2 regions of the Nocardioides marmoraquaticus genome follow, and region 2 is predicted to be linked to the other one. Evidence: riboswitches for the same ligand, from Rfam matches in the RefSeq annotation. Region 2 holds a riboswitch; the other holds the start of a gene.
What was found. Region 2 has a riboswitch for cobalamin ahead of ACYU8I_RS16545 (helix-turn-helix domain-containing protein). Riboswitches for the same ligand answer to the same signal wherever they lie in the genome.
Positions count from the first base shown of each region.

Region 1: another riboswitch for cobalamin. It lies ahead of ACYU8I_RS09135 (FecCD family ABC transporter permease); the one in region 2 lies ahead of ACYU8I_RS16545 (helix-turn-helix domain-containing protein).

Region 1 is NZ_BAAHAA010000009.1:78,950-94,206, reverse strand. Features, by position in the region: gene ACYU8I_RS09195 (cation diffusion facilitator family transporter) at 1-366, opposite strand, end outside; gene ACYU8I_RS09190 (hypothetical protein) at 571-1,536, opposite strand; gene ACYU8I_RS09185 (DUF4307 domain-containing protein) at 1,649-2,047, opposite strand; gene ACYU8I_RS09180 (cytochrome c oxidase assembly protein) at 2,375-3,133, shown strand; gene ACYU8I_RS09175 (DUF305 domain-containing protein) at 3,142-3,762, opposite strand; gene ACYU8I_RS09170 (DUF3105 domain-containing protein) at 3,892-4,542, opposite strand; gene ACYU8I_RS09165 (cytochrome c oxidase assembly protein) at 4,709-6,529, opposite strand; gene ACYU8I_RS09160 (copper resistance CopC family protein) at 6,865-7,554, opposite strand; gene ACYU8I_RS09155 (BlaI/MecI/CopY family transcriptional regulator) at 7,678-8,037, shown strand; gene ACYU8I_RS09150 (M56 family metallopeptidase) at 8,034-9,011, shown strand; gene resB (cytochrome c biogenesis protein ResB) at 9,058-10,635, shown strand; gene ccsB (c-type cytochrome biogenesis protein CcsB) at 10,704-11,681, shown strand; cobalamin riboswitch at 11,924-12,104, shown strand; partial or broken gene ACYU8I_RS09135 (FecCD family ABC transporter permease) at 12,198-13,127, shown strand; gene ACYU8I_RS09130 (alpha-amylase family glycosyl hydrolase) at 13,150-13,857, opposite strand; gene ACYU8I_RS09125 (helix-turn-helix transcriptional regulator) at 14,204-15,115, opposite strand.
Region 2 is NZ_BAAHAA010000027.1:25,897-41,153, forward strand. Features, by position in the region: gene ACYU8I_RS16515 (hypothetical protein) at 412-576, shown strand; gene cbiE (precorrin-6y C5,15-methyltransferase (decarboxylating) subunit CbiE) at 600-1,802, shown strand; gene ACYU8I_RS16525 (cobalt-precorrin-4/precorrin-4 C(11)-methyltransferase) at 1,799-2,548, shown strand; gene ACYU8I_RS16530 (precorrin-2 C(20)-methyltransferase) at 2,521-4,065, opposite strand; gene ACYU8I_RS16535 (precorrin-8X methylmutase) at 4,062-4,775, opposite strand; gene ACYU8I_RS16540 (nitrite reductase) at 4,772-5,710, opposite strand; gene ACYU8I_RS16545 (helix-turn-helix domain-containing protein) at 5,814-6,407, opposite strand; cobalamin riboswitch at 6,645-6,844, opposite strand; gene ACYU8I_RS16550 (esterase/lipase family protein) at 7,378-8,376, opposite strand; gene ACYU8I_RS16555 (DUF1330 domain-containing protein) at 8,429-8,716, opposite strand; gene fgd (glucose-6-phosphate dehydrogenase (coenzyme-F420)) at 8,766-9,764, shown strand; gene ACYU8I_RS16565 (NAD(P)-dependent oxidoreductase) at 9,826-10,683, shown strand; gene ACYU8I_RS16570 (hypothetical protein) at 10,907-11,071, shown strand; gene ACYU8I_RS16575 (CDP-alcohol phosphatidyltransferase family protein) at 11,185-11,799, shown strand; gene ACYU8I_RS16580 (DUF881 domain-containing protein) at 11,792-12,769, shown strand; gene ACYU8I_RS16585 (small basic family protein) at 12,766-13,098, shown strand; gene ACYU8I_RS16590 (DUF881 domain-containing protein) at 13,091-13,876, shown strand; gene gcvH (glycine cleavage system protein GcvH) at 14,031-14,417, shown strand; gene ACYU8I_RS16600 (FHA domain-containing protein) at 14,574-15,149, shown strand; gene ftsR (transcriptional regulator FtsR) at 15,152-15,257, shown strand, end outside.

The DNA.
Region 1 (15,257 bases), on a different contig from region 2:
CGCCGGCACCTCGGGGGGCTCGAAGAGCCGTCGTACACCCTCGACGGCCGCATAGGTCCCGACGACGAGCAGCAAAGTGGCCTGGCCGAGCGCGGCGATGACCTCGATGCGGCGGAAGCCGTAGGTCCGCCGACTCGTCGCCGGGCGGGCCATCAGCGTTGCCGCCACCAGAGCCACGAGCAGTCCGCTGGCATCGGTCAGAGCGTGAGCAGTGTCCGTGAGCAGAGCGAGACTGCCCGTGACCACCGCACCGACCGCTTGAGCCACCACGATGACCGCAGTGATCGCAAACGCGACCCAGAGTCGACGCCGGTTAGAGGTGCCGCTATCGCTGGCCGACGGGCCGTGATCATGTCCTGCACCCATGTCTGCTGAACCTCCTCCTGAATCGTCACTAAAGCCGTGACAGCACCCGAGCCTGCCGACCACATCTCCTTCGCACCCCACCGAGTAGGCCCCGTGTAGGCGACGAGGCCAGCGAGCGCGACCCAGGACACCCCCCCGGCACGACTCGCGGAAGGGTTGCCTATGTCGCGCGTCGCACACACGTGGCGTCTCCGGTCTGCGTCCTCACAGAGCCAAGACGTGGACGTGGTCGTAGTGATTCTGTGTGACCGAACCTCGGTCCTCCATCCCACGGAAACCCTCACCGTCGCGCGCGGCAGACCAGATCTGACGAGCATGGATGACGTTCGACAACCCGAGCTCGTTGCGTAGCGAATAGAGATAGTCGCGAACCTGTACCCCCCGCGTACCGGACACCATGATGTCGATCGCGAGCCCGGCGCTGTGCTCGCCGCGCCCGGCTCGACCGCCATAGGTGGTGATCTCCGGGAAACGGGCGCACACGGCGTTCATCACTCGTTGCGCAGCCGGGGCGAGGCCGCCGGACGCAGCGACGCCGTTCGCGCACGGCCCGGCGCCGATCGCCGCGGCGGGCGGAGTCTTCACGGGCTTCGACCGGCTCAGGTAGCGGGCGGTGACCCAGTGCGCACGCCGGTCGACCACGACGAGGGCAAACCCGTTGCGGCGTGTCCCGGTGGCCCCGACGCGTTCGCCGTCATCGACGACACCACGCGACCGGGAGTCCGGTTGCGGGCGGTATCGCAGCTTGAGGGGGGCCGTGGTCCACAGCTTCCGCTTCACCGCGGGGACCAGCGGCCGGACCGCGCCCCGAACAGTGGAGCGGCTGGCGGATCGTTCGCGGTCGGACGCAACCGCCGATCCGCCCGACGATCGGCTCAAACCTCCCGTCGACGGTCCCGGGGTCGGGGGCGGCGCCGACCGTGCCGCGAGGTTCTCGGGTGCCTGGAGCGGGGCGGTAGTTCCCGAATCGTTCGTCGTTGGATTGCCAACCACATTCACGAGACCAGCGACCGTGAGCGCGATGACAACGACGACGATCGCCGCCGCCGTAACCTGTCGGTGCAGTCTTTTCGCGTAACGGCGAGGACGTGCATGGTTCATGCGAGAGCCACCATCTTCCGTGTGGGGGGCGGCGATGACGTGCGCGGCCAGAAGGGAGCGGGCGGGCATCACCTGTCCTACTATTCAAAGTAGTAGAGCAGATGGCCCGGGAAGCCGCCACTCGATCGCACTCTTCAGGCCGGTTGCAGCCCGTCACGCCCCGATCCTCGTCGCCAAGTGGTCAGCGCGGGCGGGGCTGTCCCGGCGCGGTGCATCCGACCGAGACGACGCTCGACGCTTCTCGCTCGGTCCTCACGACCACCTCGAACCTGCGAGTGCCCTCGAAGCCCGTGGCGATGAAACTCTCTTCGCCGACGGCGCTGCTGTCGGCGGCGGTGGCACGGATGAGGCACGACGCCCGAACGCGTGGGTCGTCGAGCTGCACCGTCACGCTGGCTCGCGCTTGCCTGCCGTCTGCGTCGACACTGAAAGTTTGCATTTGTGACTGGACGACTGGGGAGCTCTGGTCGGCGATCACCCACGCGAGCCAGGCCAGCCCGACGGACCAGACGACGACCGCGAGGAGCACGGTCGGCCACCGGCGCTTGCGCTTCCCGATGCGGCCGTACCGTCCCTGCATCGCGGTATCCGCAGGTGGTTCGTTGCGCACGTGTCGGCTCGCTCTCGTGGCTCGCTGGGGGCAGTTGCGTCGCCGGGTCGTCTAGGTGTCGTGGCTGCTGCCGGGACTCGCCCGCGGCAGAGAACGCGGTTGAGCAGCCAGGGCCGGAGTGGGGAGGGCCGGTGACTACTATACGGCGTAGTAATTGCTGTCCGTGGCGTGTCCCGATCCCGGACTCTCAGCGGTAGGCGGAAGCGAGAAGACCTGGTGGATGCTCGAGCGGTGGACGCACCCGGATCGTTCGGCGGCTCAGACTGGCTGCTGTTGTGGGAGCCCGACCCTGTCACGATGGCGGTCGCCGCACTGATGCTCCTCGGCTACACGTACCTCGTCCGGCGCAGACCCTTGGACGAACGATGGCCACCTCGCACCACCGCATGGTGGGTCTCTGGCTGTGTTGTGGCGGTGTGGGCTACCAACGGGACCCCGCAAGCGCTCAGAACGACCCTCTTCAGCATGTACACGACGCAGCTGGTGCTGGTCGGACTCCTGGTTCCGGCTCTCCTCACGCTCGGTCGACCGGTGGCACTCCTGCGAGGGCACGCAGGGGCGTCGTCGAGGTCCACTGGGGTCACGCAGAGGATCGCCGACGTGGTGGTCCGGGTTCGTGAACGCCTGCCGCTGGAGATGTCGGCGGTCGGTGTGTCGTGCCTCGTGTTCGTCGCGACCTCTACCCCGGTCGTCGTCGCGAATCTGGAATCGAGAACGGTTCACTACGTGACGCTGTGCGTGGCCCTCGCGACAGGCGGACTGTTGGCGACCGGCGTCACGCGTTCCGTCACGCCTCGTTGCTCGGTCCGGCGCCGGTCGTTGATACTCCTCACGGTCGCGGTCGTGCTGGCGGCCTACTGGCTGTCGCTCGTCAACCAAGTCACGCCCCGGGCGTGGGACTGGTTCGTCGCAGTCGATCGAGCGTGGGGTCCCTCGGTCACGGGCGACCAGGACAATGCCGCCGTCATCGGCTTTGTCTGCACCGTCGTCTCGGTGCTGCTGATGCTCGAGCTAGCGGTCGTCGGACGCGAAGCGGCCGCAGCCGAATCGCGCTGACGGGTCCATCAGCGGCGGTCCAGGAGATCCTGCAGCACAGCGATCTCGGAACGCTGACTCTCTCGCATGGATTGCGCCAGTCGCTTGGTCTGTGTGTTTTCGACGAGCCCCACCGCTGCGTCGGCCATCGCGACCCCGGCACGGTGGTGATCGATCATCAGGCGCAGGAACAGCCGTTCGGCGGGCACACCGTCACTGGCTCGCAGACGACGCATCTGCGCGGGCTCGGCCATCCCTGGCATCGACCTCGAAGCGGTGCTCTCGACTCTGGCGTCGGTCATCTCGGCCGTGCCGTCAGCGGAGCTGCCGCTCATGCCGCTCATGCCGTTCGTCCACTCCATGGTGCGCCCGGGGGCCGCAACCTGCGACAGGCCCCAGGACCGCAAGAGGGCGAACATCTGCCCGGACTGCTGTTGTTGTCCCAGGGCGATGTCGTAAGCAAGCCGGCGTATCGCCGGGTCAGTCGATCGGTCTCGCACCAGCATGGACATCTCGACGGCCTGCGCATGGTGGACCTGCATGTCACGCAGGAACCCTGCCGCGGCACTCTCGTCGTCGGGGGACTCGGGAGCGCCGAACTTGGACCCGACGAGCAGTGCTGCCGCGACCAGGAGCGCGACGAGCACCACCTGTACTGCTCGCCGCCGGGAAGTCCGGATCCGCGGGTCGCCAGCTCGCGAGCTGGCGCAGTGACCCGTCCGGGCCGACATCTGGGTGTAGTCGAACGAGGGGTCATCGGCATCGCGGTCTGTCATCGGTCAGCCCTCGACGGGCTCGCCCTGCAGCGGTACTGCGGTGTCGGTGCCGCTGGTGCACGCGGCACCGGGCTCCGGCACGTCGTCGGCCAGGGTGTAGTCGCGGAGAAAGCGGCCAAGACGAGGGTCGTCGACACCATCGAGCTCGATCTGGTGGCCCCAGCTCGAAGCCACGACAGGGGCCGGTAGGTCCTCACGGGGCGACAAGATGGCGTAGGTGGAGGGCATGGCGTCCGCAAGTCGTCGGACATCGGCTTCCGGCAGCGATGGGTCGTAGGTCACCCAGCTGGCTCCGTGCTCCATCGAGTGGACGGCGTTCTCGCTCTGCACCGGTTCGGTGTAGGTGCCGCAGTTGAGCCAGATCCCGTTGTGCTTGCCGCCCGCCGGGGGGTCTTGTGCGTACCGCACCGGTCCGGCGACGTGGTCGGTCACGACCTCGAAGTCCTCGACGCCTGTCGCCAACGCCTCTTTCTCGACGCTCACGGACCGCAGCCCATAGGCCGTCGCCCCGACGATGAGCGCCAATGCCACGGCCACCGCGGCCCACAAGACGGTGGTACGAGTGCGTTCGCGCCGCCGTTGCTGTGCCCGCACCTGTTCTGCGCGGCGGGCCCGGTCGCTGGCGCCACCGGCTTGACCGTGTCGAGACATCATCTGGTTCTCCTCAGGTGATCATTACTGGTCGAGCCGTGCCGGCCGTCAGGCCCTGGTATGGGTGTGCCGGGTCGTCGGCACGCCACCCCGCCCCGCGGCACGAGGGTGTCGGTGTTCGCTGCGGCAATGGGTCCGGCCGGTTGAGTGCCGCGGCCGCGCCGCGTGGTCAGCCTCGGTTGTCATGTCTCGACAGCGAGGTCAGGTAGGCGTTGTAGGCAGTCCGATCGGCGTCTCCGTCGCGGTCGGCTCGCCGGTCGAGTCGTCGCTGCTCACGGTGGTCCGCCTTGACCCACTGCACGATCAGTGCCGCGCCCACGATCAGCAGGGGGTAGTCGCCGAGCGCCCAGCCGATGGAGGCCCCGGTGTACTGGTCCCGGGCGAGGGTCGCTCCCCAGGTGCGCCCGAGGGCGTCGAACCAGCTCTCGGCGAGGACGGTGGTGCTGGCCATGAGGGACACGGAGTAGAACGCGTGTGCGCCGAACGTCACCATCAGCAGGAGCATCCGGTAGTGGAAGGCGGGTCGGGTTACCCCGGGGTCGATCCCGATCAACCCGGACGCAAAGAGGTAGCCCGTGATGAGGAAGTGCAGCACCATCACCACGTGGGCGGTGTGTGAGCGCAGCGACAACTCGAACAGGCCGGTGCTGTAGAACACCACGAGGCTCCCGACGAACATCGGGGCCGCGACCAAGGGGTGCGCGAGCAATCGCGCGATCCGGTGGTGGACCAGCGCGAGCAACCACTCCCGAGGGCCGCGCGTACCGTCGCGACGTCGGGGCACCGAGCGTAGGAACAACGTCACGGGGGCCGCGAGGACGAGCAAGGCGGGAACAGCGGTCGCGATGGTCATGTGCTGCACCATGTGCATGCTGAACAGGACCCGGCCGTAGACGCCGGGTGCGCCACTCGTCGCCCACACCAGCACCGCCCAGCCGGCGACCCAAGCGATCGTGCGCCCCGGGGACCAACGATCTCCTCGCTTCTGCAGCCGACGCACCTGACGTAGGTACGTCCACGTCGCCACGATCGCGACCGGTACGAAGAACGAGTCGACGCGCCAAGCAGAGAACCACCTCAGCGGTGTCAGCTCGGGTGGCAAGTCGTAGCCGAGCAGCGCCTGCGAGGCGCTGAGCACTTGTGACGCGTCCGGAGGATCAGTGCGTGCGAGCGCTACTCCTAGTGCCATGGCGAGGCACAGCAGTGCCACCTCGCCCGCGACGAGCCACGTGAATGCAGTCGTGTCGCCGGCCTCGAGGCGAGCGAGGGACCGTCGGCGGTGCCACCATCCCGCCGAGCCCAGGAGCAGCAGGAGCACCGCCTTCGCGACGAGCAGCGAGCCGTAGGCGCTGACGAGGTCTGCGGGACTCGACACACTCAGCAGGGCCGCGGCGGTCCCGGACAACGCGACCGCGATGTAGCAGGCGCCCGCGATGGGGGAGAAGTGCCGGGCAGAAGCCGCCAAGGTCGACGGTGAGCGCCGAGCGACGCACACCAGGCCGATGATCCCGCCGACCCAGACACTCATCCCCACGAGGTGGGCGAACAGCGAGTTGACGCCCCAGTCGTGGTTGAGGTCGCCGGCGGAATGGCCCACCGTGGCCAGAGGCCACAGTGCTAGCACTGCAAGTGCGACGAGCACCGCCAGACCCGTTGTACGGCGAAGCCAGATGGCACCGATCGCCACGCACGAGGCGATCGCAGCGCTGAGGAGCAGGGCACGGCCGAGCTCGAAGTCGACCGCGAACCACGCGACTTGCTGCAGTGCACCCGGTGTCGTCAACGACCAGCCGACTGCGTCGGACCAGGAGAACGCGATGAGGGCGAGGCATGTGAGGCTCCACAGCATGGCTGCCGCTGAGGCCCCAACGGTGAGCCGAGCGCGCGTGCCGGAGATGACCTCGTGCGGCTTCGACCCGAGGTTGGGGACGCAGCAGGCGGCGAGGACCAGGAACCCGAGCGTCGTCGCCGCCGCGGTGTCGCGGATCACCTGTGACACTCGCAGACCCCACGCGGTTGCGAGTCCCGCGTCCGGGAGGCCTTCGACGACGTCCGGGCGCAGGCTGCCCACCAGCCAAGCGCCGAGGATGGCGGCGACGGGAGCGAATGCGACCGCTGTCACCACCAAGACCCCGACGACGGGACGAAGAGAACCGGATCCTGGGCAGTGGTGGTCTGAGTCGGCTGACCGGGAGTCCCCACCGTTCGGTGGCCGCGGTCCGGTAGCGGTCTTGTCGGTTGGCCCGACACATGCTGGTGACCCCAAGGCATCTGGCCGTCGCGGAACGTCGGGGGAGTCGGTTCCTCGGGGGAGGCGTCTGGTCGTCACTCCGGACGTGTCCGGCCTCGCGAGATCAACGTGATGGCACCCGCCACCACGACGATCGTGATGACGCCGATGACGAGGGTCGACAGCCACGCAGGGCCTCGCTCGGAGTCCGCGACCCTGCCGGCGGGTGTCTGTTCCGGCGTATCGGTGGACTCCAGCGGCGTCGGTTCCTGAGCCCGATCCGCGGGGGGAGTCTGCCCGGCCGTAGCCGTCGGATCAGTCCCGTCAGACGCCGTCTGCGGAGCCGGGGCCACAGCGAACCGGCTGGTTCCGGTAATCGGGTGCCCGTCCTGCGACACGACCCTGAAGTCGACACGCCAGACCTTCGAGCTCTCGGCGGGTTGCAGCGCCTCGCTCGGAACCCGAGCCACGAGTCGCCCGCCCTCGACGTCGGTGACGAGCCGCGTCGGACTGCCTTCCGCTACGCGCAGGTTCACCACCACGAGCTCGGGCTGCAGAACCTCGGAGAACTCGAGGTCGATCTCGGCCGGGGCCGTAGCCAGACGGGCGCCGTCAATGGGATCGCTCCCCAAGAACGACGTGTGCGCCTGTGCCGAGCCGGCGCCGAAGGCCATCAGCGCGGTGATGATCGCTGCGCAAGCCACGACAGCCGCTGAGCGACGGTACTGTGGCCGTCGTCGACAGCTGCCGTCACCGACGGCGAGAAGCGCGGTGGTGCCGTGCATCGGTTTGTCCTCCCGGGAGCTCGATGCGCGACCGCTTCGGGGTGCGGCGGCGCAGCTGACGATATCTACTATGACCGATAGGAGTTACGGTCACGGCGCGCGGGCTGGACGAAGGAGGCGAGAGTGCGCGAACTCGGGACGCTGGAAGCGGCCGTCATGCAACGCCTGTGGGCGTGGGGTAGTGGTGTGTCCGTACGTGACGTCGTCACCGATCTGGAGCGGGATCGCGACATTGCCTACACCACCGTCATGACGGTGCTCGACAACCTGCACCGCAAAGGTCTGGTTCGTCGCGTCAAGGTGGGGCGAGCGTTCCAGTACGAAGCCGTCGAGAGCAGGGAGGCGCACGTCGCCGGCCTGCTGGAGGATGTCCTAGGCGACGCGGGGGACCGGTCGGGAACGCTCATGCGCTTCGTCGGGCGGCTCGATCCGTCCGAGCAGGCCGAGTTGCGCCGCATGCTCGACGGAGCGCCCGAACCGTGAGCAGTGCTGTCGGGAACCTGCCTGGGCTCTGGACCGCCGCCGCGCTGGTCGGACTGGCCTGGATGCTCGCAGTGTTCGCCGGTCCGCTGGCGAGGGCGCAGTGGCCGACTCGATCACCAGGCCTCGGGGTCCTCGCCTGGCAGAGCCTGAGCCTCGCGTGGGCAACCAGCGTCATCCTTGCCGGCGTCTCGTTGCTCGTGCCGCACGCCACCGCTGCGACCAGCCTGGGCGAGCTCGTACGCCTGTGCACCGACGAAGTGGTTTCGCGACTCGACGAGCCGTTCGTCCAAGTGCCGGCGCTGGCCGGTGCCGCGCTCGTCCTGGGGCTGGTTCTGCGCTTCGGGTGGCTGACCGTGCTGAGCCAGGCCCGGGCCCGGGGACGCAGGCGCCGCCAGCGCTCGACCCTGGATGCCGTCGGGTCCCCCGGCAGCGGCGGCCTGATGATCATCGAACACGAGACCCCGGCGGTTTACTGCGTGCCGGGTCGCGGCTCTCGCATCGTCGCCACCAGCGCCGCCACGGGTCTGTTGAGCCCAGAAGAACTCGACAGCGTGCTGGCTCACGAACGAGCGCACCTGCGGCTGCGGCACCATGTCGCAGTGTCGTTCGCGCAGATGCTTGCCACCACCTTCCCCTGGATGGCCAGTCTCCGGCTCGGTGCGGCCCAGGTGTCGCGCCTCGTCGAGATGCAAGCCGACGACGCAGCAGGACGCGGCGCCCGACCCCACCTGGCGCGGGCCTTGTTGTGCCTCGCTCTCGGGCCCGCCGGGGTCTTGAACGCGGGTGGTGACACCGCAGACCGCGCCCGGCGGCTGCTGCGGCCCGCCGCTCCGCTCCCGGTCTCCGCGCGTGCCGCGATCGCCTCGCTTTCGTGCGCGGTCGTCCTCGCGCCCATTTTCGTCGCTCTGCTGCCGGGCGGCGAGGGCCTCGCTCACGCCTGCTGCACGCTGCCGATCCCCTCGACGCCGGGCTGATCAGCCGAGCGCAACTACTATTTGAAGTAGTAGTACGCTCGGGTTCGTGGCCGAGCGACGATCCATCCCCGCGCTGGCCGTCTGGGGTTGGCGCTGGCTCACCACGATGCGCACCGCGGTCATCCTCCTCGCGCTCCTGGCGCTGGCCGCGATCCCGGGCTCGCTTTTCCCGCAACGCAACGTCGCGAGCGACCCCGGCGCAGTCCCGGGCTTCTACCGTGAGAACCCGACCATCGCCCCATGGCTCGATCGCCTGGGGCTCTTCGACGTCTACGCCTCGGCATGGTTCGCCGGCATCTACATCCTCTTGCTCGTTTCGATGACCGGGTGCGTCCTGCCGCGCTGCCGCACGCTGTGGCGTGAGTCGAGGGCCGAACCGCCACCGGCACCACGCACTCTCGTCGGTCCCAGAGGCGGACGTGACCTACTGGTCGAAGCCGACCAACAAACAGCCCTCGACGCCGCCCGAAGCATCCTGAGCCAGCGCCACCGACGCGTCAGGCTCCTCGGCGGCGAAGTTCGAGCCGAACGGGGGCAGATCCGAGAGATCGGCAACCTGCTGTTCCATCTCTCGCTTCTCGTGTTGCTCCTGGGCATCGCGCTTGGGAAGCTGCAAGGCTTCGAGGGACGCGTTGCCATCATCGAGGGTCAGAGCTTCGCCAACACCGTCTCCCAGTACGACGAATTCTCCCCCTCGGCCCTCACTGACATCGATGGGCTCGAACAGCTCAGCCTCACCCTCGACGAGTTCGATGCCTCCTTCTCGGGCGAGGCCGCCTCGCGTGGAGAACCCCGCAGCTTCGACGCCACCCTCGACTGGTCGACTCCCGACGGCCAGGAGGGCCGCAAGGTGGTCCGCCCGAACGCGCCGCTGGACATCAACGAGACCAAGTTCTTCTTGACCGGCCACGGCTACGCACCAGAGATCACCGTCACCGACGGCCGCGGCGATGTCGTCTTCTCCGGCCCCACCATCTTCTACCCCATCGACTCCAGCTATGCCTCGGACGGAGTCGTGAAGGTGCCCGATGCTCGACCAGAGCAGCTGGCCCTGCAAGGGCTGTTCCTCCCCACGGCCGCCCAGGAAGACGGCCAGCCCCCCGTGTCGGTCTTCCCCGCACCGGTGAACCCCCGGCTGCTGCTTACCGCCTGGTCGGGCGACCTCGGGCTGGACACCGGAGAGACCCAGAACATCTTCACCCTCGACACCAGCAACCTCACCGAGATCGGCGGCGGCAAAGACCGGACGATGCTCGCCCCCGGCCAGACCATGCAGCTCGGTGACGGGCTCGGCTCCATCCGGTTCGACGGGGTGCGTCGCTTCGCGAACTTCCAGATCGCCTACGACCCCGGCAAGGAGATCGCACTCGTCGCCGGCATCATGCTCCTCCTCGGTCTCACCATCTCGCTCACCGTCCGCCGATGGCGCGTATGGGTCCGCCTCACACCACACCCCGAGGTGTCTTCCGGTCTGGTTTCGCTAGAGATCGGAGGCCTCGCTCTGAGCAGACGACGTTCAGACGAGCACGCGATGCAGGACGAGGTCCAGCGCATCGCCTCCGCGCTGGAGTCGTCGCTCGATGTGCATCAGCCGCAGCCGTCCACCCATGGAGCAGTGACATGACTTCCAGCGCCTACGCCGTTCTCAGCGACCGGCTGGTCCTCACCGCCATCGCCGTGTTCGCCGCAGCCATGCTCGTGCTGGCGATCCACAGAGCGCGAGCGAGCAGCCTTCGTCTGCTCGTCGCGAGCGCTACCCGGTCGACGCCACGGGCAGGTCACGAGGAGGACGTCCTGGCCCGCAGTCACGGAACGCGAGCCGCCTCGGAGGACCGCACGGGGACCGGGAACGCGCTCCCTCGCAGCGCCGCTCCCACGACCCCACGCGACGACCTCTCGACCACTGACCGAACCACGCCCACGGCCACGGGCAAGCTCGATGGTGCCGGTCACGGACTGCTCGGCCTGGGTGTCGTACTCCTGCTGCTCGCCATCACGACCCGCGGCATCGCGGCCGGTCGGGTCCCGTGGAGCAACATGTATGAGTTCGCCGTCGTCGGAACCCTCACGACCGTCGCCGCGTATCTCCTCCTGGCCAGCCGGCCGAACACGCGGCCCGTACGACTCGTCGGCGTCTGGGTCGCGACCGCTGCAGCCCTCTTCCTCGGCCTAGCCATCACCGTGCTTTACACCCCAGCAGCCGGACTGATCCCGGTGCTTGACTCGGCCTGGCTCGTCATCCACGTCGCGGCAGCCATCATCGCCGGCGGCCTCTTCACCGTCGGAGCCCTCGTCTCGGTGCTGTACCTCATCAGCGTGCGCCGAGCCGCACGGACACCCGGTCGAGCCAGGGGCTGGCCGAGCGAGACCTTCGACCAGATCGCCCAAACGGCGTACACGATCGCGTTCCCCATCTGGACCTTCGCCGTGATCGCTGGTGCGATCTGGGCCGAGAACTCCTGGGGCCGCTACTGGGGCTGGGACCCCAAGGAGACCTGGGCTTTCATCACCTGGGTCCTCTATGCCGCCTACCTCCACGCCCAAGCGACCGGCGGCTGGCGAGGCAAGAAGGCGACCTGGCTCGCACTAGCCGGCTACGTCGCCTTCCTGTTCAACTTCGTCGGCGTCAACATGTGGGTGGGTGGCTTGCACTCCTACTCCGGCTTGTAGGGGCTTGATCAAGGTCGTGGCTGGTTCGCTCAGCACTGCGGTTCTGTCCGCGACGGCGCCGGGACTCGCTGGCGCCGCGTCGCAGGCAGCCAGCGGCGACTGGACTCGTCGTCGCCCGCGAGTAGGGGCTGCCGGGCGAACCGACGCGGGCCTCCCCGCGGGGTGCGGACTCGCTGCGAACGGTCCTCTTCGAAGTGTCGCAGCAGCAGCAGCCGGACAACGTTCAGCAAGCTCCCGCCGTGTAACCTCGGCGCTGAGCCAGAACACGCCGAGAGGTGTGCGGGAATCCGGGGAGAGTCCGGAGCTGACGCGCAGTGGTGAGGGTGACTGGCGAGACGTTGGACCACTGGGACTCCGGTCCTGGGAAGGTGTCTCGCCGGGTCGATCCCGAGTCCGAAGACCGGCTGGCTCGTTCCTCAGCCGCCGGCCCGCGCGCATCGGGTCCCCGACAGACGAGAGCGCCCGTTGGCCCAACCCGGCCTGGCGTCCACGCGCCTCCCCTCACCCGAGCGTCCCCTGCGAGCCCGCCGGGGCCAGCCCTGGACGCTCGGAGTCCTGCTGCTGCTGGCCATCGGCGTCTCCGTCGTCGTCTACCTCGGCCTCGGCTCCGAGCCGCTGCGCCCGGGCGGCGTGGTCGAGGTGCTGCGTGCCCGGCTGCTGTCGGGGGAGCCGGGCCCCGACCCGGTCTACGACGCCATCGTCTGGGACCTGCGTGCTCCGCGGGTGCTGCTGTCGCTCGTGGTGGGCGCCGGCCTCGCCGTGGCGGGCGCGGCCATGCAGACCCTGGTCCGCAACCCGTTGGCCGACCCCTACCTGCTGGGCGTCTCGGCCGGCGCCGGGGTCGGGGCGACCGCGGTCATCGCGCTCGGCGTGCTGGGCTCGCTGGGGGTCTGGGCGCTCTCGGCCGGTGCGCTCATCGGGGCGCTCGCGGCGACCACGCTCGTCTTCGGTGTCTCGCTCGCCCAAGGAGGGCTGACCCCGCTGCGGCTCGTGCTCACCGGGGTGGTGATGTCGTCGGCGTTCTCGTCGGTCTCGAGCTTCCTGGTCTTCGCCAGCAACGAGCCGCGGGCCACCGAGTCGGTGCTGTTCTGGCTGCTCGGCTCGCTCGCCGGTGCCTCGTGGGTCCAGCTGCTGCCACCGCTCGTCGCGGTCGCCGTCTCGATGGCGGTGCTGCTCGGCATGCACGGCTGGCTCGACGCGCTCTCGACCGGCGACGACACCGCGGCCGCCGTCGGGGTGCCGGTGCGCGGGCTGCGCGTCGGGCTCTTCGTGCTGACCTCGGCGCTCGTCGGGATCCTGGTCGCGGTCTCCGGGGGCATCGGCTTCGTCGGCCTGGTGGTGCCCCACCTCGCCCGCATCGCCGTGGGCGGAGGCCATCGCGCGGCGCTGCCCGTCGCGGCCCTTGCCGGCGCGCTCTTCCTGCTGTGGGTCGACGTCGTCGCCCGACGAAGGTGGCAGGCACCGAGGTCTAAAGCAGCGCCGAGTGTCGCTTGACCGCGTGGGCGAGCTCGAAGAGGTTTTGGTCAGCAATCCCGTGCCAGACGCCCTGCCACAGCTCGTAGGCGGTGAGGGAGTCGATGGTGGAGTCGCGCACGAACTGAGGGGCGTCACCATGGATCACCTCGCCGAGAAACCAGGCGTCGGGGTGTTGCGCGCGCACGAGCGGCAACACCTGCGCCCAGAAGGCCGGCGGAACGGCGTACGCCGCGTCGAGGCGCCATCCGTCGACACCTCGGGCCAGCCAGTGGTCCATCACGTCAGCGACCCACTCGACGACCGCTGAGGAGCCGTGGTTGAGGGCGACCAGGGAGTCGTGGCCCTCGAAGACGTTCGCTCGCACGCGGTCGCCGGGGCTCCAGCCGTCCCAGTCGACTCGGAACAGCGACGCGGTCGCGGCCGCCGGGCCCTCAGCTTCGACAAGCTGGAAGGCAGGATGAGACCGACCGACATGGTTGAAGACCCCGTCGAGGAGGACCCGCAGACCTCGTTCGTGCGCGGCCGCGACCAGGCGGTCGAAGTCGGCGTCGTCGCCGAGGCGGGGGTCGACGCGGCGGTGGTCGATCGTGTCGTACCCGTGCGTGGCCGAGGCGAAGACCGGCCCGAGCAGCAAGCCGTTGAGACCTAGGTCGAGCACGTGGTCGAGCCAGGCTTCGATCCGGCCCAGCCGGTGTACCACCGGCTCGTCGGGGCCGCCGAGCGGCGAGTCGCCGGCGGCGGGTCGGATCGGGGCGCCGACTGCTCCGAGCGGATAGACGTGCCATCACATCACGTGGTCGGTCCACGACGGCATCAGTAATCTCCTTGGGGGAGCGGAAGGACAGTTGACGCAGCCAGAGAACCACGTCGTTCCGGAGGGGAACACTGCAGCGAAGCAGTGGCTGGGCCTTCGCTACTCAGATCTGCTGACGTCCACCACGACGCTCAGCGCCGGTCATGGATCGCCACGCTGAGCGCCGCCACACCGCGAACCAGTGCTCGTCAGGTCACGCGGGTCCGGCACACGCGCCAGGTGTCACCGGGCATCATCCACGGGAATGCGCCTCGCCTTTACCGGAGGCTAGAACAGCGCCGGCGGTCGCAGCCCAGGAGGCGAGAAGCGCGAAGCGTTCTTCAGAGTCGGTGCTCGGCTCGGGGGTGTAGACGGTGACCACGAGCGAGCGGTCGCGTCGGGTCGAGACGTCCATGGTGTGGTAGTTGAGCTCCATCGGTCCCACGGCGGGGTGGTGGAACGTCTTCGCGCCGGCGTGGTGGAGACGGACGTCGTGGCTTACCCAGCGGGTGCGGAACTCCTCGCTGATCGTGGAGAGCTCGCCGACGAGGGTCCGGAGGCGGCGGTCGTCGGGGACGCGGCCGGCCTCCGTGCGGAGGATCGCCGCAGTGACGTCGGCGGCTCCGGCCCAGTCGGGGTAGTAGGCGTCGGCGCTGGGGTCGAGGAACTGGTAGCGGGCGATGTTGGGGTTCGCGTTGTCAGGCTGTCCGTCGTAGATGGGCGAGTAGAGCGCGCGGCCGAGCGGGTTGACGGCCATGAGGTCGAGCCGGCCGTTGCACACGATGGCGGCCGAGCCGTGCATGGAGTCGATCATCCAGCGCACGGGCTCGGGCACCGTGGTCTGCCGCTTGGCTGCGGTGCGCTTCGGGCGCGCGGCGCGGGCGAGGTCGAAGAGGTAGGCGTGCTCGGCGTCGGAGAGTCGAAGTGCGGTGGCGACGGCGTCGAGAACGTCCTCGGAGACGCCGGTGATGTGGCCCTTCTCGAGCCTGGTGTACCACTCGGTGCTGACGCCGGCCAGGACGGCGACCTCTTCGCGGCGCAGGCCCGGCACCCGGCGACGGTTGCCGGCGGGCAGGCCGACGTCGGCCGGGGTGAGACGGGCGCGACGCGTCGCGAGGAAGTCGCGGATGTCGGCGCGGCTGTCGGCGTTGGGGTCCTGCGTCATGCCCTCAGCGTAGGCGCGCGAACGCGCTGAGCCAGGTGGCGTTTGTACCCCCATAAACGCGACCTGTTGCGCACACGTGAGGCGCGTTTGCATGGGTGTCGTGCCGGTCGGTCTTGACCGGCGAATGCCACCGACCACGCCG
Region 2 (15,257 bases):
CGTCCCTCGCGGGCTCCTCAGGGACCGGCGTCTGAACGCGCTCCCTGAGGTGCGAGCGCAGCGAGCCACGAAGGGGCGGCCCTTCGTGACGCCCGCTCGTCCCTCGCGGGCTCCTCAGGGACCGGCGCCTGGACGCGCTCCCTGAGGTGCGAGCGCAGCGAGCCACGAAGGGGCGGCCCTTCGTGACGCCCGCTCGTCCCTCGCGGGCTCCTCAGGGACCGGCGCCTGGACGCGCTCCCTGAGGTGCGAGCGCAGCGAGCCACGAAGGGGCGGCACGTGGGATCGGGGCCTGGACACCGCTCCCTGAGGTGCGAGCGCAGCGAGCCACGAAGGGCGGCTCGGCAGTGCCGCGGCCGACGAGATGCGGGGCCGGCGGCGGTCGGTCGACGACGAACGGGGTAAGAGCAGGGGATGACGACCATCCCGGACCCGTCCCCGACGCCCGCGACCGACCCGGCCACCGACCCGGTGCCGGGGCCCGACCCCGACATCGTGCCGCCAGGGGAGGACCCGGGCGTGACGCCCGACGTCGAGCCCGACCCGGTGCCGGCGACGGAGCCCGTGCCGCCGGCCTGAGGGCCCCTGCCTAGGGTGCTCGCATGCCCGCCCCCGACGACCGCCGCGTGCGCGTCGTCGGGATCGAGGCCGACGGGGCGATGTCGCGCGCCGGCCGCGACGCGGTCGAGGCGGCCCTCGTCGTCATCGGTGGCGAGCGCCACCTCGCGCTGCTCCCGGCCGTCGACGGCCAGCAGCGCCTGCCGTGGCCACGGCCGTTCGACGCCGCCGTGGTCAAGGAGCACCCCGGGTGCGTGGTGCTGGCGAGCGGCGACCCGCTCCGCTCGGGCGTCGGTACGACGCTCGTGCGACGTCTGGGGGCCGCGCGCGTCGAGGTGCTGCCGGCGCTCTCGTCGGTGAGCCTGGCGCGGGCCCGGCTGGGCTGGTCGGCCGAGGAGACCGCAGTCGTCTCGCTCACGAAGGGCCGTCCGCACGCCCTGCTGAGCGAGCTGGCCCCCGGTCGGCGGGTGCTGGTGCTCGCCGCAGACGCCGGCACCCCCGACGTCGTCGCCGCCCTGCTCGTCGAGCACGGCTGGGGCGCCTCGGTGCTGACCGTGCTGGGCGACCTCGGCACGTCGCAGGAGAGCCGCCGCAGCGCCACCGCGTCCACGTGGACGGGCGACGCCCCCGACCTGCACGTGCTCGCCGTCGAGGCCGCGGGCGGTCCCGGCCCGGGCTGGGCACCCGGCCTGCCCGACGACGCCTACGAGCACGACGGCCAGCTGACCAAGCGTGACCTCCGTGCCAGTGCCCTGAGCCGCCTCGAGCCCCGTCCCGGGCAGCTGCTGTGGGACGTCGGTGCCGGGGCCGGCTCCGTCGGCATCGAGTGGCTGCGCGCCCACCGCCTCGCCCGGGCGGTCGCGGTCGAGCGCGACCGCGAGAGGGTCGACCGCGTCCTCCGCAACGCCGAGCGGCTCGGGGTCCCGCGGCTGCGGGTGGTGCACGGGCAGGCGCCCGACGCGCTCGCCGACCTGCCCGACCCCGACGCCGTGTTCGTCGGCGGGGGAGCAACCGCGCCCGGACTGCTCGACCTGTGCCGAGGCCGGCTGCGCCCCGGTGGGCGGCTCGTGGTCCACGGCGTGACCCTGGAGACCGAGCGGGTGCTCGCCGACGCCCGTGCCGCCCACGGCGGCGAGCTGACCCGTCACGCCGTCGAGACCGCCGCGCCGCTCGGGTCCTTCACCGGCTGGACGCCCGCCCGCGCCGTCACTCAGTGGGCCTGGACCAAGCCGCAGGAGCAGCCGTGACCGTGCACTTCGTGGGCGCCGGACCCGGCGCCGCCGACCTGCTCACCCTCCGTGCGGTCCGGCTGCTCAACGCGGCTGACGTCGTGCTCTACCCCGGCACCTACCTCGATGCCGAGGTGCTCGGGCACTGCCGGGACCACGCCGAGCTGGTCGACACCCAGGCGATCGACCTCGACGCGATGGTCGGCGTGATGGCCGACGCCCACGCCGCGAGCCGCAGCGTCGTACGCCTGACCAGCGGCGACACCAGCCTCTACTCCGCCGTCGCCGAGCAGACCCGCCGCCTCGACGCCGCGGGCGTGCCGTGGGAGGTCGTGCCCGGGGTGCCGGCGTACGCCGCCGCGGCCGCGCGGGTGGGCCGCGAGCTCACCGTGCCGCTGCTCGCGCAGTCGGTGGTGCTGACCCGCGCCCAGGCCCGCTCGACCGAGATGCCGTCGACGGAGTCGCTCGAGGCCTTCGCCGCGACCCGCGCCACCCTGGCCGTGCACCTCGCGATCACGCGGATCCGCGACGTGGTCGCCGCGTGCGCGCCGTCGTACGGCGACGACTGCCCGGTGGCCGTGGTGTTCCGCGTCAGCCAGCCCGAGGAGCAGGTGCTGCTCGGCACGCTGGCCGACATCGCCGGCCAGGTCGAGGCCGCGGGCCTCAAGCAGGCCGCCGTGGTGCTGGTCGGCTGGGCGCTGGCCCGTGACGCGGGTCAGGCGGGGGAGTCCTGGCTCTACTCGGCGGGCCGCGACCGGTCCTGACCCACCGACCTCGCCGTCCAGACCCGACCGGCCGCGTCGACCGAGGTGCCGGCGGCACCCACGACGAGCAGGCACTTCATGTCGATCTCCTCCGGGTCGAGCGCGGCCAGGGTGGTGACCGTCAGCGACTCCTCCGCGCGGCCGACGTCGCGGCCGACGACCACCGGACGGTCGGCGGGCAGCACCTCGAGCAGCACCTTCTGCATCTGCGCCACTTGCTCGCGGCGTGAGCGCGAGGCGGGGTTGTAGACCGCGAGCACCAGGTCGGCCTCCGCGATCGCCCGCAGCCGTGCCTCGACCACCGACCACGGCTTGAGCCGGTCGCTGAGCGACACCACGGCGAAGTCGCCGCCGATCGGGGCGCCGGCCCGGGCCGCGACCGCCTGCACGGCGCTGACCGCGGGCAGCACGCGCACCGGCACGTCGGGGAACTCCTCGGCAGCCTCGAGCACGGCGGCGGCCATGCCGAAGACACCGGCGTCGCCCCCGGAGACCACCGCGACCCGCTCGCCGTCGCGTGCCAGCGACAGCGCCAGCCGGGCGCGGTCGAGCTCGACGGTGTTGCCGGAGGAGTGCCGCGTGAGCCCGGCGCGCTGCGGCACGCGGTCGACGTACGGCGCGTAGCCCACGACGTGGTCGACCTCGCCGAGCGCAGCGCTCACCTCGGGCGTCAGCCAGCGGTCGGGGCCCGGCCCGAGCCCGACGACCAGCAGCTCGGCGGCCCGCGTCACCGGCTCGGTCACGGGCAGCGCGGCCTCCGTCGGGGCCGCGGGGGCGTGTCGGGAGCCGCGGGTGTCGCCCGCGACCACGACGAGGGAGAAGTAGGGCACCTCGGCCGGGTCGACGTCGGCCACCGGCAGCCGGCGCTCCTCGTGCATCGAGGCCCGCTCGACGTAGACCGCGTCGTCGAGCCGGCCGGCGGCCTCGAGCGCGCGCCGTACGGCGGGGAAGGTGCGGCCGAGCTTCATCACGACCGCCGCGTCGGTGTCGGCCAGCCGGCGGGCGAGCTCGGGCTCGGGCAGGGTGCCGGGCAGCACCGTCAGCACGTCGGTCTGGCGCGCCAGGGGCAGCTGCGCGGCGGCGGTGGCGGCGGCGAACGCGGGGACGCCGGGCACCACCTGGGTCTCGAAGTCGTCGGCGAGGCGGTCGTGCATGTACATCGCCGAGCCGTAGAACAGCGGGTCGCCCTCGGCCAGCAGCACCACGTCACGACCGGCCTGGAGGTGGGCGCGCAACCGCGCGGCGGACTCGGCGTAGAAGTCGGCGATGGCGCCGGCGTACCCGCCGGGGTGGTCGGTGCTTCCCGTCGTGACGGGGTAGCGCAGCTCCTCCTCGACCTGCTCCGGGCGGATCAGGTCGGCGGCGATGCGGCGGGCGTGGGACCTCTTGGTGACGCCCGCGTGGTAGGCCACGACGTCGGCCTCGCCGATCAGCCGGGCTGCCTTCAGCGTGACCAGCTCGGGGTCGCCGGGACCGAGCCCGACGCACGAGAACCGGCCGGGACGCGGCCCGCTCACTCGGCCTCCTGCGCCAGCGCGTTGACCGCCGAGGACGCCATGGCCGAGCCGCCGCGGCGGCCGCGCACCGTCACGAAGGGCACGTCGATGCCGTGGGTGTCGGCGAAGGCGACCAGGGCGTCCTTGGACTCCGCGGCACCGATGAAGCCGACCGGGCAGCCGACGATGGCGGCCGGTCGGGGTGCGCCGTCCGCGAGCATCTCGAGCAGGTGGAACAGCGCGGTCGGGGCGTTGCCGATCGCGACCACCGCTCCCTCGAGGTACGGCGCCCACAGCGACACCGCGGCCGCCGTACGGGTGGTGCGCCAGGCGCGCGCCAGCTCCGGCACCCGGTCGTCGGTGAGGAAGCAGCGCACCTCGTTGTCGGCCGGCAGTCGTCCGGCGGTCACTCCCATGGCGACCATGCGCGCGTCGCACAGGATCGGGGCGCCCGCGGCGAGCGCGGCCCGGCCGGCGGACGCCAGCCGGGGGTGGACGACGAGGTCGGGCACGAGGTCGACCTGGCCGCTGCCGTGCACCATCCGCACCGCGACCTTCTCGGCGTCGGCCGGTACTCGGTGCAGCTCGGCCTCGGCACGGATCGTCGCGAAGGAGTCGACGTAGATCGCCGGGCCGTCCTTGACGTAGTCGAAGCGCGGCGTCGGCGGGTGCAGCTCGCCGACGGTGCCGTCGGGTCGGAGCGCGGTGGGACCGGTGTGGGTGCTGGTCATGACGGCTCCTCGGGGACTGCTGGGTCGTGGGGGTCGACCTCGCGCGCGACGAGCACACCGTGCCACGGGGTCACGACGAGCTCGTCACCGCGTGCGGCGAGCCGCGCCACGAGGTCGGGGGTGAGCACGCCGCCGGGGACGGCCACGTGGGCACCGCCGTGCGGCAACGCCGCGGTGCGCACGTGGGTGCGCGGGTCACGGGGGTGCTCCGCGGTCAGCGGCTCGGGAAGCTCGTCGACGTGCCACGGCGCCGCCGGGCCCTCCCCCCGTACGGCGACGAACCGCGCGGCCAGCGCCACCAGGGCGCTCGCGGCCGCGCCGAGCGGGACCACCTCGCCCCAGCCGTCGCGTCCGTGGCGCAGCTGGACGGTGTGGGCGTCGAGTGCGACGAGGCCGAGGTCGGGGCCCCGGCGCACCAGCCCGGTGAGGTCGACCAGGTCGCCACGGCCGTCGTCGAGGACGTGCAGGAAGCGTCCGGGGAGCGCGCCGAGCGTCGGCACCGCGCGCAGCAGGTCGTCGAGCTCGTCGGCCACCGGGCGCAGGTCGGCGCGACCGCCGCGCAGGCCCGTCAGCGGGGAGACCATCACGTTGCGGGCGACGTCGTGGGCGCGGCTCGGCAGCACCCCGGTCGCCTCGATCTCGGCGACGACCTCGTCGGGCAGCCGGTCACCGTCGAGCGGCAGGCCGCGCAGCTGCAGGTTGGCGCGGGTGGTGAGGTGGAGGTCGCCGTCGCCGTGGCGCGCCGCGACGGCGGCGAGGGCGCGCAGCTGGGCACCGGTGGTGCGACCGCCGACCAGCCGGACCCGCACGAGCGCCCCGTCGCCAGCGGGCCAGGGGCGCAGCACACCAGGGCAGAGGTCACCGCGGGTGCGGTCAGCAGGGGCCGGTCCGGCAGCCGGTCCGGCAGCCGGTCGGGACGGGGACGGGAGGGGCATCGAGTTCCTCGAGGCGGTGGAGCGCGGGCACGCGGTCGACGGTCGTGGCCGGGTCGCTCGCGGCGGCGCGAGAGTAACAGGCGGCGGGGTCGTGCAGCAGGGGTCAGGCGTCGGCGTGCGGGGCGTCCTCTCCCGGCCGCGCCAGCAGCGCGCCGGGGTGGGCCCACCGCGGACGGAAGTCCGGGTGGGCGGCGTAGGCCCGGGTCAGCAGGCCCAGCGTCACGTCGTCGGGCACGGCACCGACCTGCAGGTCGAGCAGCAGGTCGTGCAGCGCCCGCAGGCCGGCCTCGGCGCGCTGGTCGTCGGGTCCGCCGGGAGCGTGGCCTGCGTGCTCGCGCCGGAAGGTCGCAGCCACGACCTCCTCGGTCAGCCGCTCGGAGACGAAGGCCGCGAACTCCTCGTCGAGGGCGAGCTCCGCGTGCTCGATGGAGTCCTGGCCGTCGTCTCCCAGGCCGTGCAGGAGCCAGCCCGGCACGACCCGGTGGCGCTCGTCGCGGGCGACGAGGCCCCCGGCGACGAGCTGGTCGACCGTGCGGGCCACCGCGCCGCGGGCCAGGCCGGTGGCGGAGACGAGGTCGTCGAGGCGGAGCGGTCCGGCGGCGAACGCGACGGCCTGGAGCACGCCGATGCCCCGGTCGAGGTGGTCGCGCCCGACGGCACGCCGGACGGCGCCGACGTACTGGCCGTCGATGCTCACCGGACCCCCCTGGTGCGCCACCTCGTCGTGGTGCCGCGGGGCTCGTACCCACCCTTCGGTGCCTGGTGCACGTGTCCCGGACAGTGGTCGTGCTGGCGTCATCGGCTCTCTCCTCGCGAGCGATCCCGGGCCGGGGACCCGGGGGAGGAGCGACGACACGACCCCGGCGTACGACCGGAGCGCCCGTGCGACCCACCCTCGAGGTCCTCGACGTGACCGGGCACGGCGTGCCCGGCTGCTGGCAGGTCTTCGGACTCGCGGGCCCCCGGGTCGCCTGGACGTCCCGGACCTACTGGCCGTCGCTTCCCACGTCGTGGTGACGCAGTGCTCGTGACGGCGGTCGTTCCCACTCACCGCTGCGGGGCAGTGCCGGACTCGCACCGGCTTCCCTCTTGCCCCGGGCTCGCGCTCCTCGTGACGTGCTCACCCGGACCAGCGCCGCCACCGTACCCCGCCGAGGGGTCGTTCGCGGACGGCCGAGGGGTCACTCGCGGACGGCCGAGGGGTCACTCGCGGACGGCCGAGGGGTCACTCGCGGACGGCCGAGGGGTCACTCGCGGACGGCCGAGGGGTCACTCGCGGACACCCGAGGGGTCACTCGCGGACACCCGAGGGGTCACTCGCGGACACCCGAGGGGTCACTCGCGGACACCCGAGGAGTCACTCGCGGACACCCGAGGAGTCACTCGCGGACGGTCGAGGAGTCACTCGCGGACGGTCGAGGGGTCAATGGACGGCCGATCCACGGTCAGGGACTGACCTCTGGGCGGTCAGGGACTGACTCCTGGGTAGCCAGGGGCTGACTTCTGGGCGGTCAGGGACTGACTCCTGGGCGGTCAGGGACTGACTCCTGGGCGGTCAGGGACTGACTCCTGGGCGGTCAGGGACTGACTCCTGGGCGGTCTCTCGTGACGGAAGCGTGACCGTCGTCACCCTGTCCCCGGCCGCGCGCGACCGGGACATCGCGGCCTCAGCCGGCGTACGCCGGCAGCGCGGGCTCGGTGGGCACCTGCGGCGAGGTGGCGACGGCGCGCGTGACCTGCGCACCGACCCGGGCGACCTGGGCCGGCAGCGTCGCCCGGTCGACGCCCGGCATGACGTCGCGCAGGCAGACCGAGCGCGGGATGCGTGCCGCCCTGGCGGGCCCGTCGTTCACCAACGCGTCGCGGACGACGGCGTGGCCGACGGGGTCGGTGGTGCCCATGGAGAGGTGCTCGGCGACGTGCACGGGGCACACCTGCTGCACGGCGACCTCGCTGTAGGCGCCGTCGCCGTCGCGCAGCCCGGAGGCGGGTCGCGGCGGCAAGTTGGGCACCACGACCTCGTCGGTGACGGTGTAGACGACCGTGTAGTCGATGCCGGCGAAGCGGTCGGGGCCGGCGTTGAGCGCGGCCAGGAACCGCGCACCGGTGCGTTGCTGCCAGAAGGCGGGCGGGCACGACGTCTGGCACAGCAGCTGGCTGTCGAGGGTGCCGTAGCTGGACGGGTCGATCCCGACCAGCTCGTCGACCATGGCGCGGGTGTCGGGCCAGTACTTCAGCGACCAGCGCGGCACCATCCCGCCCTGGCTGAACCCGACGACGTCGATCGGCCGGCCGGCCCGGGCGTGCATCGCGCGGATGGCGAACGTGACGTGCTCGGCGGCTACGGCGATGTCGTCCATCGCGTCGCGCGGCAGGTCGACGGTGCACCAGGGCCGGCCCTCGGCGGCGAACGCGCGCTCGTAGTTCCAGTCCCAGTTGGTGGCCGCCGTCAGCGTGGTGCCGTGCACCAGCAGCGTCGGGGTGCGGGCCGCGAGGTCGCCGTGGCAGCTCAGCGAGGCCGCCAGCGCGTCGGCCGGCACGGAGTACGCCGGCCCGCTCGCCGTGGCGTCGCCCGTCGCGGCCCGGGCGGGCGCGAACGCCCCGAACGGGAGCAGCAGGAGCAGCAGGCCGAGCAGAGCACCGAAGGTCGCGCGGGGTCGCCTCATGCCGGGTGCAACGACCGTCACGCCCGGACGTGACGGTCGTCGCAGGGCACGCTCAGGCGCCCTCGACGATGCGCATGTCGCGCACGGCGCCGTCGCCGAGGGCCCTCAGCGCCTCCTGGTACGGCGCCCCGTCGTGCGCGGCCTGCGCGGCCCCGACCGAGTCGAAGGCGATCAGGACGCTGCGCTCGTGCACGCCCGCCTCGAAGACCTGGGTGGGCAGGCCCCGGGCGAGGAAGGTGCCACCCGCCTCGCGCAGCGCCGGGCCGGCGAGCTCGGCGTACGCCTTCACCTTCGCCTCGTCGGTGATCTCGCGGTACAGGCTGATCCAGTAGGCAGTCATGGGAGGCATCCTGCCGCGCGCCCGGGAGGCGGCCTGACAGGGTGGGCCCATGCGCATCGGCTACAAGGCCTCCGCCGAGCAGTTCGGCCCCCGCGAGCTCGTCGACCTCGGCGTCCTCGCCGAGCAGACCGGACTCGACAGCGTCTGGCTCTCCGACCACTTCCAGCCGTGGCGCCACGAGGGCGGGCACGCACCGTACGCCCTCGGGGTGATCGCCGCGCTCGGCGAGCGCACCGAGCGCGTCGTCCTCGGCACGTCGGTCCTGACGCCGTCGTTCCGCTACAACCCCGCGGTGCTCGCGCAGGAGCTGGCGACACTCGGCTGCCTGCACCCCGACCGCATCGTGCTCGGCGTCGGCTCCGGCGAGGCGCTCAACGAGGTCGCCGCCTCCGGCGCGGCGTGGCCGGAGTTCAAGGAGCGCTTCGCCCGGCTCCGCGAGGCCGTGCGGTTGATGCGCGCGCTGTGGGCGGGGGAGAAGGTCAGCTTCGAGGGCGACTTCTACCGCACCGACGAGGCGACGATCTACGACCGGCCCGAGGGCGGCGTCCCGGTCTACGTCGCCGCCGGCGGGCCGATGGTCGCGCGGTACGCCGGTCGGGTCGGCGACGGCTTCATCTGCACCAGCGGCAAGGGGATGGACCTCTACACCGACAAGCTGCTGCCGTCGGTGGTGGAGGGCGCCGGCAAGGCCGAGCGCGACCCGGCCGGGATCGAGCGCACCATCGAGATCAAGGTCTCCTACGACCGCGACCACGAGCAGGCCCTGGAGAACTGCCGCTTCTGGGCACCGCTGTCGCTGACCGCGGAGCAGAAGCACGGCATCGACAGCCCCACCGAGATGGCCGAGGCCGCCGACGCGCTGCCGATCGAGCAGGTGGCGCAGCGCTGGATCGTGGCCAGCGACCCGGCCGAGGTGGTCGAGGCCGTCAGGCCGTACGTCGACGCGGGCTTCGACCACCTCGTGCTGCACGCCCCCGGCCACGACCAGCGCCGCTTCCTGACGCAGCTCGGCGAGGACGTCCTGCCGGCGCTGCGCGACCTCGGCTGAGCATCCCGGGAGGGACGGCTGGGTACGTGGCGGGCTGCCGACCCCTCACATCGGAGACCTGGTGCCCGACCTTCCCCGCACGACCGTCCTCGGCCTGGGCACCATGGGCGCCGCCATGGCCCGCAACATCGCCGCGGCCGGCATCCCGCTCACGGTCTGGAACCGCAGCGCCGACAAGGCCGAGGCGCTCGCCGACGTCGCCACCGTCGCCGGGTCGGTCGCCGAGGCCGTCACCGGGGCCGACGTGGTCCTCACCATGCTCTTCGACGCCCAGAGCGTGCTCGAGACCATCGAGCAGGGCGAGGGGCACTTCGCCGAGGGCGCGGTGTGGCTGCAGCAGAGCACGATCGGCGCCGAGGGCTCCGACTGGGCCACCGACTGCGCGGCCCACCTCGGCCTGACCCTGGTCGACGCCCCCGTGCTGGGCACCAAGCAGCCCGCCGAGCAGGGCGAGCTGGTGGTGCTGGCCGCCGGGTCCGGGGCCGTTCGCGAGCGGGTGCGCCCCGTCCTCGACGCCGTCGCGAAGCGCACGCTGTGGGTGGCCGACACGCCCGGTGCGGGTAGCCGCCTCAAGCTCGTGTGCAACGCCTGGCTCGCCACCGTCGTCGAGGGCACGGCCGACTCGCTGCTGCTCGCCCGCGAGCTCGGCCTGTCGCCGGCGCACTTCCTGGAGGCGGTCTCCGGCAGCGCCATCGACGCGCCCTACGTCCAGCTCAAGGGCCAGGGGATGCTCGACGGGGCGTTCGACCCGGCGTTCGCCCTGGCGGGCGCCCTCAAGGACGTCGACCTGGTGCTGGCGGCGGCCCACGAGGTCGGAGCCGACCTGGCCGCGCTGCCCGGGGTGCGCGAGCACCTCGCGCGCGCCGTGGAGGACGGCCACGGCGACCTCGACATGTCCGCGACCTGGAAGTCGCACTGACCGCCCTGCACCCACTCGCGGGGCGAGGCGTGACGCGCACGGCGGGCCACTGGTCCAGCCCGGCGACACGACGTCGACGCCCGCGCGGCCACGACGCGTGACCGCGGGCCCCCGGTCGGCCCAGAATCAGTGGTCCTTTCTGACTATCTCGCGCGTGTCTGCCGTCCGGGCAAAACAGACAAGGCGTCTCATGGTCTGACAGGACCCACGAGGGGAGACCACGATGATCACGACCGAGGCAGCGCTGTACGGCGCGGCTCGCGCCGGCGCCGCGCTGCTCGACCACGCCGCCCACGCCACCGAGCCGCTCGCGACCTGCGGCTGCGGCCAGGAGCTCGCCGGCGTCCGCCGCCAGCACTGCCCGCGCTGCGGCTGCTGCCTGAACTGATCCGACGCCCGCCGCCGGTAGGCTCCACGCGTCGGACGAGGAGGCGAGCGGTGAACGGGCACGAGCGCGGGCAGCGCGCGGAGCAGGCGCGGGCCGAGCGGTCCGGCCCGGTCGTGTCGACCCGCGGTGCCGTCTGGACCGTCCCCAACCTGATCTCCATGGCGCGCCTCGCCGGCGTCCCGCTGTTCCTCTGGCTGGTGATCGTCCCCGAGGCCGACGTCTGGGCCCTCGTGGTGCTGATGGTCTCCGGCTTCTCCGACTGGCTCGACGGCTACCTCGCCCGGCGGCTCGACCAGATGTCCGAGCTCGGCCGGATCCTCGACCCCGTCGCCGACCGGCTCTACATCCTGGCGGCCGTCGTCGGCCTGCTGTGGCGCGACATCATCCCATGGTGGGTGGCGGTGATCCTGCCGGCGCGCGACGCCTTCTTGTGGTTGCTGGTGCCGTTCTTGCGCACGCGCGGCTACTCCTCCCTCCCGGTGCACTACCTCGGCAAGGCCGCCACCGCCGCGCTGCTCTACGCCTTCCCGCTGCTCTTCCTGGGTGACGGCGAGGGCCCGGTGGCCACCCTCGCGCTCGTCTTCGGCTGGGCGTTCGCGCTGTGGGGGATGGGCCTGTACTGGTGGGCGGGCCTGCTCTACGCGTGGCAGGTGCGCGTGCTGCTGGCCACCACGCCGCGCCGCCCCGCCCGCACCGCGCCCCGCGAGGAGGGGGCCCGCGGTGGCTGAGCCGGGCAGCCCCCCGGCCCCTGCGACGGCCCCCGGCGCGGCCCCTGCGCCGGGCCCGGGCCCGGCGCGCCTGGAGCCGCGGCTGCCGCCGCAGGCGACCATGGGCCTGCTCGAGTACCTCACCGCCCACGCCCTCGACGAGGACTACGCGTACGCCGCCGAGCGGCGCCGCGCCCAGCACGACCCGCAGCCGTCCGCCGATCGCAGCGGTCGCCACGTCGGCCCGGGCCGCTCCCGCCGGCGCCTCGGGTGGCGCGGCGCGGTCGCCCTGGCTGCGTTCACCCTGCTCGTCGTGGTGGCCGCCGCCCGCACCTCGCAGGGAGCCGCCGCCGACGCAGCGCAGCGACAGCAGCTCGCCGAGCAGGTGGTCGACCAGCGTGACCGGCTGGCCGCCGAGCGGGCGCGGCAGCGTGCGCTCGACGCCGAGGCCTCGCGGCTGCAGCGGGCGCAGCTCGCCGGCGACGAGTCCGCGACCGGGCTGCGCGAGCGGGTGGAGCGCCTCGGCGGGCTCGCCGGCACGCTTCCCGTGCGGGGTCCGGGGACGGAGGTGCTGGTCGACGACGCGCCCGGCAGCGACTCCGACCGCACCCGCGTGCTCGACACCGACCTGCAGCGGCTGGTGAACGGCCTGTGGGCCGCCGGCGCCGAGGCGATCTCCGTCAACGGCGAGCGGCTGACCAACCTGTCGACGATCCGCATCGCCGGGAGCGCCATCACGGTCAACAACCGCGGGCTGCGGGCGCCGTACCGGCTGCTGGTGCTCGGCGACCCCGACACGCTGCCCGCGCGCTTCGCCGAGACGGCGAGCGGTCAGGCATGGTTGGACCTGCAGCGCCAGGTCGGGCTGCGGCTCGGGTTCACCCCGTCCGAGTCGCTGCGGCTGCCCGCCGCCAGCCCGACGCTGCGCTTCGCCACCCCCGTCCGCGACCGGGGTGCCGCCCAGGCCGACGAGGAAGGACCCACCCGATGATCGCCGTGCTCGGGCTCGTGGTCGGGGTGCTGCTCGGCCTGTGGCTGACCCCCGACGTGCCCATCGGCCTGCAGCCCTACCTCCCGATCGCGGTGGTCGCCGCCCTCGACGCGGTGCTCGGGGCGCTGCGCGCGTTCTTCGACGGCATCTTCGACGACAAGGTCTTCGTGATCTCGTTCGTGAGCAACGTGCTCATCGCGGCGCTGATCGTGTTCCTGGGCGACCAGCTCGGCACCGGCGCCCAGCTGCAGACCGGCGTCATCGTCGTCCTCGGCATCCGCATCTTCTCCAACGTCGCCGCCATCCGTCGCCACCTCTTCCATGCCTGACCGCGAGCCCCGCAAGGGCGAGCCCGAGGCCATCCCCGAGCCGACCCCTGGCGCCCCGGTCGAGGGTCGTGACCGGTTGCGACGGGCGCTGCTGCGCGGGTCGCGCGGCCAGCTCGTGGTGGCCGTGCTGGTCGGCCTGCTCGGGTTCGCGGCGGTGACGCAGGTCCGGCTCGCCGGCGCCGACGACGACTACTCCGGGCTCCGCGAGTCCGAGCTGGTGCAGGCGCTCAACGGCCTGCAAGCCGCGTCGGCCCGCGCCGAGCGAGAGATCGCCAAGCTCGAGGAGACCCGGCAGCGCCTCACCAGCGACACCGAGGCCCGCGACGCGGCGGTCGAGCAGGCCCGCGGTGAGCTCGACGCGCTCGGCGTCCTCGCCGGCACCCTCGCCGCCACCGGGCCGGGGATCCAGGTCACCGTCGACGACCCCCGGGGCGAGCTCAACATCAACGACCTCCTCGACGCCGTCGAGGAGCTCCGCAACGCGGGCGTCGAGGCTATGGAGATCAACGACCGGGTCCGGGTGATCGCCCAGACGTCGTTCGAGCCCGACCCCGCGGGCATCCGGGTCGACGGCGTGGCGCTCGAGCCGCCGTACGTCATCGACGCCATCGGCGACCCCGACACCCTCGAGGGCGGCCTGGGGTTCGAGGGCGGCTTCGTCGACGACGTCGAGCTCTCCGGAGCCCGGGTGACGGTCGAGCGCCTCGACGAGGTCTCCGTCGAGGTCACCCGCAGCCCGGCCGAGCCGGAGTACGCCCGACCGGCGCCCGGCGACTGACCACCGGCGACTGACCACCGGCGACTGACGAGCAGCGACCGACGACCGGCACCTGCCACCCGGCGGCGGGCGTCCGGCGTCCCGGGCAGCGCTAGGGTCCATCCGACCGGACCACGCAGCCGGACCACGCAGCCGCCGAGAGCAGGGAGCCCCCGTGTCCTTCCCGACCGACCTGAAGTACACCGCCGAGCACGAGTGGGTGCGCGAGCCCGGCGAGACGGAGGGGGCCGTGCGCGTCGGCATCACCTCCTTCGCCCAGGACGCGCTGGGCGACATCGTGTTCGTGCAGCTGCCCGAGGTGGGCGAGAGCGTCAGCGCGGGCGCCGTCGTCGGCGAGCTCGAGTCGACGAAGTCCGTGAGCGAGGTCTACGCCCCCGTCGGCGGCGAGGTCGTCGCCCGCAACGAGGCGCTCGACGCGACCCCCGAGCTGGTCAACACCGACCCCTACGGCGAGGGCTGGCTATTCGAGGTGGTCCCGGACGACAGCGGCAGCTCCGACCTGCTCGACGCCGAGACCTACCAGGCCGGTCTGGACGCCTGAGACGACCGACCCGTCGGACGCGGGAGCGCGGTCCGCGCTGGTAGCGTGGAGCCAACCCTCAGCCTCGACCACGGCTTGAGGGTTGCCCCACCTCGGTGGGACCCCAGCCCGACCCGTCACCAGTCGCACCACCAGCCGTCGGAGGAGACCCCCGAGATGCCTTTCTGCTCGCAGTGCGGCAGCCAGAACGCCGACAACGCGCGGTTCTGCTCCCAGTGCGGCACGCCGCTGGCGGCGGAGCCGACGCCGTCGGGCGGCCAGCCGGGCGGACAGCCGGGCGGACAGCCGGGCGACCAGCCGGGCGACCAGCCGAGCGACTCGACCGCGACCATCACCTTCGGCGGTGCCTCGGCGGCCAAGAACGAGCCGACCGAGCGCGCCGCGCTCGCCCCGGCCGACGCGGCGGCCGTCGACGCGCTGCCCGCCGGCAGCGCCCTGCTCGTGGTGCAGCGCGGTCCGGGGGCCGGCAGCCGCTACCTCCTCGACACCGACCTGTCGACGGTGGGCCGCCACCCCGAGAGCGACATCTTCCTCGACGACATCACCGTCTCGCGCCGCCACGTCGAGTTCCGGCGCGACGGTGACTCCTTCCGGGTCCACGACATCGGCAGCCTCAACGGCACCTACCTCAACGGCGACCGGGTCGACGAGGTCCGCCTCGCCAACGGCGACGAGGTCCGCATCGGCAAGTTCCGCCTCATCTTCTTCGCCAGCGACGCGAAGGTCGGCTGAGCGTGCGGCAGACCGCTCGGATCACGATCGGGCAGGCGGTCGCAGACCTGAAGTCGGAGTTCCCGGACGCCGACATCAAGGAGTCGAAGATCCGCCACCTCGAGCAGG